Linked DNA regions of Undibacterium sp. KW1. Each later gene encodes a partner of the first gene's protein in a complex. Links are inferred from orthologs where the notes say so. Each region holds a gene or a part of one and is shown in the gene's direction. Other genes may lie near its edges.

The links.
Region 2: the proteins of metK (region 1) and groL are in contact, whole or in part, in a cryo-EM structure (PDB 8P4O), measured with the Escherichia coli proteins. The link is inferred for Undibacterium sp. KW1 from one-to-one orthologs.

What each region holds. Positions count from the first base shown.
Region 1 is NZ_AP018439.1:5,259,902-5,263,178, forward strand. The notes cover bases 120-3,067. They hold metK (methionine adenosyltransferase), read left to right. Parts: upstream 120-976; coding sequence 977-2,158; downstream 2,159-3,067. Other genes in these bases: UNDKW_RS23645 (lysophospholipid acyltransferase family protein), read right to left, coding at 120-739; UNDKW_RS30670 (hypothetical protein), read right to left, coding at 2,354-2,515; UNDKW_RS23655 (M14 family zinc carboxypeptidase), read left to right, coding at 2,541-3,067. Outside these bases: more of UNDKW_RS23645, read right to left, coding at 1-119; more of UNDKW_RS23655, read left to right, coding at 3,068-3,194. UniProt on the Escherichia coli protein: Catalyzes the formation of S-adenosylmethionine (AdoMet) from methionine and ATP.
Region 2 is NZ_AP018439.1:3,856,617-3,859,841, forward strand. Bases 198-3,093 are described here. They hold groL (chaperonin GroEL), read left to right. Parts: upstream 198-768; coding sequence 769-2,418; downstream 2,419-3,093. Other genes in these bases: groES (co-chaperone GroES), read left to right, coding at 437-727; UNDKW_RS17290 (OPT family oligopeptide transporter), read left to right, coding at 2,754-3,093. In the rest of the region: UNDKW_RS17275 (SIR2 family protein), read right to left, coding at 1-92; more of UNDKW_RS17290, read left to right, coding at 3,094-3,225.

The sequences.
Region 1 (3,277 bases):
TAATGGCTGTTGCCTGCGCCACCGGGTCTGTACCCAGCTCTTCTTCAAAGGGCACGAAGCGGATCACATAGCCGCGACCGCCGGGCAAGCGTTCTGCGAAAGTCAGGATAATCGGTGCGTCTGTCATGCCGTGCAATTTGGCAGACAGGGTCATGGTGTAGGCACGCTTGCCAAAGAATTTGGCCCAGACGCCCTCACCCTCTTGCGGCACCTGGTCGGGCAGCAAGCCTATGGCCTCACCTTTTTTAAGGGCCTTGGCCATGATACGGACACCGGAAAAGTTCGCCGGGGCCAGCAAGAGATTGTCACGCGCACGCGCCCCCTCTATCAGCGGTTTGAGAGCAGCTTTACGCGGCGGGCGATATAAAACAGTCAGGCGGGTGCGTACGGCGATGCTCTGGGCGACGATTTCAAAACACCCCAGATGTGGTGTTAAAAATATCACACCTTTTTTGGCGTCCAGTGCGGCCTGCACCAGTTCCCAGTTCTCTATCGTCGCCGTTTTCAATACCCTCTCGGGCTTGGCACACCAGATAAAGGGCAGCTCCAGAATATTCTTGCCAGCCTCACGTACGGCCTCATGCAGATGACCAGGGAAACCGGCGCGGCGGATATTCTGCTTCAGGCGGCGACGGTAGGAGCCAGACAGCAAATAGACGACCCACCCCAGCACAGCCCCGGAAAAATGCAAGACCGACAATGGAAAGATGGAAAGGAAACGAAACAAAGTGACAAGCATGACGCCGCTCAAGTATCAGTATAATAATAAGGGTATATTCGACAGACTATGCAGAACGAGCGTAAAATATCACATATTGGCTAGCTCTGACCTGCTTTAGGGCAGGATAAACACAGAAGACCAGCCACCGCCGAGTTAATGACAACTTGCGAGGCGGTTAATAAAATTCGCTAAAGCGTCGCAGGACTCTTCCGACTGCGGCATAATTTTTACGGTCAATTTTTATAGGAGCCTGCGATGGCTAATGATTTTCTCTTCACCTCTGAATCGGTATCCGAAGGACACCCGGACAAAGTCGCCGATCAGATTTCCGATGCGATTCTGGATGCTATCTTTGAACAGGATCCACGTTCCCGCGTTGCCGCCGAAACCCTGACCAATACCGGCCTGGTAGTGCTGGCAGGTGAAATCACCACGAATGCTCACGTAGATTACATACAGGTGGCGCGCGACACCATCAAGCGCATCGGCTACGACAATACTGAATACGGTATAGACCATAAAGGTTGCGCAGTGCTGGTTGCCTACGACAAGCAATCCAATGATATCGCCCAGGGCGTAGATCAGGCGTCTGACGATCACCTCAATACCGGTGCCGGTGACCAGGGTCTGATGTTTGGCTATGCTTGCGATGAAACACCAGAACTGATGCCCGCGCCAATTTACTACGCGCACCGTCTGGTTGAACGCCAGGCACAATTGCGCAAGGATGGCCGCCTGCCTTTCCTGCGCCCTGATGCCAAGAGCCAGGTCACCATGCGTTATGTTGATGGCAAACCGCACAGTATCGATACTGTCGTGCTTTCTACCCAGCATCACCCTGACCAGAGCGAAACCTCAACCAAGATGAAGCAGTCTTTCATTGATGCTGTCATTGAAGAAATCATCAAACCAGTCTTGCCTAAAGAATGGTTGCTGGACACCAAATTCCTGATCAACCCGACTGGCCGTTTCGTTATCGGCGGCCCGCAAGGTGATTGCGGCCTGACTGGCCGCAAGATCATTGTTGATACCTACGGCGGTGCCTGCCCTCATGGCGGCGGTGCTTTCTCTGGTAAAGATCCTACCAAGGTAGACCGTTCTGCTGCCTATGCTGCCCGTTATGTGGCCAAGAATATCGTCGCTGCTGGCATCGCCCGGCAATGCCAGATACAGGTAGCTTATGCGATTGGCGTAGCGCGTCCTATGAACGTGACTGTTTACACTGAAGGCACAGGCGTCATTCCTGACGACCAGATCGCCGCACTGGTGAACGAGCATTTTGACCTGCGTCCAAAAGGCATTATCCAGATGCTGGACTTGCTGCGCCCGATCTATTCGAAGACAGCCGCTTACGGCCACTTTGGTCGTGAAGAGCCAGAATTCACCTGGGAACGCACTGACAAGGCAGCGATTTTGCGTGCCGCTGCCGGACTGTAATGTATCTTTATTGTTTTAAGTAATAGGTAGCACTGGGAGTAGAAGCGAGAATGCCGGTCAGTTTTATGAGAAGTAAGTTCTGCGCATCTCGCTGCAAAAACCTCAGTGCTTTGTTTGCGGTGGCTGGCCTGCTGGTCATGCCATCTGCAAACAGCCTGTCTGCTACTCCTGCTGCATCAGTTCCACCAGCAGCATCTACGCCATCAGCAGCGTCAGCACCATCCACGCAAGCCCCCCCCCTGTCAAACCAAAAATCGTCAGCGACTGGTGCACGCCACTGGTAGCGCGCCTGCCCAAGGTCAGCCTGGCTGACTGCAAGAACAGCAAACTCAGCCCTACGGGTGCAAACTCGCTCAACGGTTTCCCGGTACTATTCCGCGATATCAAGGCAGATGCCAAACATCCGCAAGCCATACGCGTACTGCTGCTGGGTGGTATCCATGGTGATGAACAGACTGCATCCTCCATCGTCTTCAAATGGATGGACACTATGCAAAAAAGCCCGCTGGAATTCAACTGGCGTATAGCACCGATAGTCAATCCTGACGGTTTGCTGGCCACCAAGCCACGCCGCGTCAATGCACGGGGCATAGACCTGAACCGCAACTTCCCCACGCCCAACTGGCAAAAAGAAGCGCCAAGCTACTGGGCTCGCGTCACCCGTAGCGACCCGCGCCGCTATCCAGGCAAGGCACCTATCTCAGAACCGGAAAGCCGCTGGGTGTATGAAACCATAGAAAAGTACAAGCCCGACGTCATCATCTCCGTCCACGCCCCTTTTGGCGTACTCGACTTTGACGGCCCGACCACGCCACCGGACCGCTTTGGCCGCCTGATCTATAACCGTGTTGGTGTCTATCCTGGCTCACTCGGCAATTACAGCGGCCTGCACAAGGACATCCCGGTGGTCACTATCGAGCTGCCAAACGCCACGCAAATGCCGCCAGACGCTGAAGTACAGCGCATCTGGCAAGACATGCAGACGTGGATACGGCAGAACGTGGCAACCCCGTTGAAGACGGCACGCAATCCTTAATACCCTATTCCCGATTTGTAGTGCATTGAGTCAAAACCAGCTAATCATGGACGGCTTGGCTCTGTGTAACGCATCCTGACACC
Region 2 (3,225 bases), 1.4 Mb from region 1 along the record:
CCGTGCCTGCTCGCATCAAACTGATGCAGGGCGGAAGCTAGTTTTTTTATCGATGGATAATCGGTGAGCTCACTTATTAGTTTTATTTCCATGGTTCAAGATCATTTTCGGTTTTGCAACTTATGATTAAAAAAGCATTTTCTAGTGAATTTAATCTTAGCCTTACTAAAAATCAATCTTTATTATTTAAGCAACTATTTCTCACCTCTACCTCGAACTCAATCGTTTCAGGTAGAAAAATTAGCAAAATAAATTATTGAAAAAAATATTAAACCCTTGATTATTAAAGAAATATTAGTTTATCCCTTTTTTAGCTCTTGAAAAGCCCACCCCCCGCCCATATACTTAGCACTCGTTGGGAGAGAGTGCTAACAAAGTCTTTCCCCAGCTTAATTGAATTCCAATAGTAATTACTCGCAAATTTAAAGGAGCTAGTATGAACCTTCGTCCCCTGCATGATCGCCTGATCGTGAAACGCCTGGATCAAGAAACAAAAACCGCATCCGGTATCGTTCTGCCTGACGCTGCTGCTGAAAAGCCAGATCAAGGTGAAGTGCTGGCTGTTGGTCCTGGCAAATTGCTGGACAACGGTACTGTGCGCGCCCTGGACGTTAAAGTCGGCGACCGCGTTTTGTTCGGCAAATATTCTGGTCAGGCTGTCAAAGTTGACGGCAACGAAGTTCTGGTGATGCGTGAAGAAGATATCTTCGCGGTCGTACAGAAGTAATCGACATCCACGATATCAATTAAAGAATTCGGAGAATTAATATGGCAGCTAAACAAGTAATTTTTGGCGATGACGCACGTGCGAAGATCGTTAATGGCGTCAACATCCTGGCGAACGCAGTTAAAGTCACCCTGGGCCCGAAAGGCCGTAACGTTGTTCTGGAACGCTCTTTCGGCGCACCTACAGTAACCAAAGATGGCGTATCGGTTGCTAAAGAAATCGAATTGAAAGACAAGCTGGAAAACATGGGTGCACAACTGGTGAAAGAAGTGGCTTCCCGCACTTCTGACAACGCTGGTGACGGCACAACGACAGCGACAGTTCTGGCACAAGCCATCGTTCGCGAAGGTTTCAAATATGTAGCAGCTGGTTTCAACCCAACTGACCTGAAACGCGGTATAGACAAAGCGGTGACAGCCATTGTTGCTGAAATCAAAACGCTGTCCAAGCCAACAACAACCAACAAAGAAATCGCTCAAGTTGGTTCCATCTCTGCCAACTCCGATGCAAACATCGGCGACATCATTGCCAAAGCAATGGACAAAGTCGGCAAAGAAGGCGTGATCACTGTTGAAGACGGCAAATCCCTGGACAACGAACTCGACATCGTTGAAGGTATGCAGTTTGACCGTGGCTACCTGTCACCCTACTTCATCAACAATCCAGAAAAACAATCCGTTATCCTGGAAAACCCGTTCATCCTGTTGTTCGACAAAAAAATCTCGAACATCCGTGACCTGCTGCCAGTACTGGAACAAGTTGCAAAATCCGGCCGCCCACTGCTGATCATCGCTGAAGATGTCGATGGCGAAGCACTGGCAACTCTGGTTGTGAACAACATCCGTGGCATCCTGAAAACTGCAGCTGTTAAAGCTCCAGGCTTCGGTGACCGTCGCAAAGCCATGCTGGAAGACATCGCTATCCTGACCGGTGGTCAAGTGATTGCTGAAGAAGTTGGCCTGACTCTGGAAAAAGCAACTCTGGCTGATCTGGGCCAAGCTAAACGTATCGAAATCGGTAAAGAAAACACGACCGTTATCGATGGCGCTGGCCAGGCTGTAGGTATCGAAGCACGCGTTAAACAAATCCGCGCGCAAATCGAAGAAGCAACTTCTGACTACGACCGTGAAAAACTGCAAGAACGCGTTGCCAAACTGGCAGGCGGCGTTGCTGTGATCAAGGTTGGTGCTGCAACTGAAGTTGAAATGAAAGAGAAAAAAGCACGCGTTGAAGATGCTCTGCATGCAACTCGCGCTGCCGTAGAAGAAGGCGTTGTTCCTGGCGGTGGCGTTGCCCTGCTGCGCGCACGTCAAGCTGCTGGCGAAATCAAAGGCGACAATCCAGATCAAGAAGCAGGTATCAAACTGGTTCTGAAAGCAATCGAAGCACCTCTGCGTGAAATCGTTGCAAATGCCGGTGGCGAACCTAGCGTTGTTGTTAACGCCATCATCAATGGCAAAGGCAACTACGGTTTCAATGCTGCCAATGACACATACGGCGACATGATAGAAATGGGTATCCTGGACCCAGCTAAAGTAACCCGCTCTGCATTGCAAAATGCAGCGTCTGTTGCTGGCCTGATCCTGACTACTGACGCTCTGGTTGCTGAATTGTCTGAAGACAAGCCATCTATGGGTGGTGGTGATATGGGTGGCATGGGCGGTATGGGTGGTATGGGCGGCATGATGTAAAAGCTGCTTCGCTACTCACACAGAGTCGCATTGCTCAAAACCCCGCAACGCAAGTTGCGGGGTTTTTTATTGTTTATACAATTTATAGCCTTGCATAATAAATGTCCTAATCTTCATTTTTTTGTGCCTGCTAAGTTATGAATCGTCGCAAATAACACAAGACAGCAAATTTTTACACGGTCCGCTTGACAGAAAACATCTGTCGCTTGGATACTGCCGCACCTGAAAGAAAATTTTCATATTTCTGGCTTCGTGTTTCATATTTGCAATGATCTTGCGTATGCATCAACAAGCCGGGCATCATCATCAAGCAAGACAACCGCTTTGGAGAAAATATGGCGCTGCAACAATTAAGCGATGAGCAAATACGAACCTGGACCCGCGCCCAAAAGGACGAGTGGTGGTTTGCCAATATTTACCGGGGTGACATGGCGCAGTTGACCATACGCTCGGCATTCACTGGCTTTTTGCTTGGCGGCATATTGTCGGCAACTGCTTTATACATCGGTGCCAAAACCGGCATCACGATAGGCGTAGGCCTGACCTCGGTCATTTTGGCCTTTGCGATTTTTAAAATCCTCGCCAACCTGGGGCTGGCCAAGGATTTCACTATCCTTGAAAACAATTGTACACAATCCATCGCCACAGCGGCAGGCTACATGACCATGCCACTCAATACCGTGCTGTCAGCCTATATGCTGATCAGCGGTACGGTAGTCAGTTGGTGGCATCTGGTGGTATGGATGAGTATCTGCTCCATCCTGGGCGTACTGGTGGCCTTCCCTATGAAGCGCCGCTTTATCAATG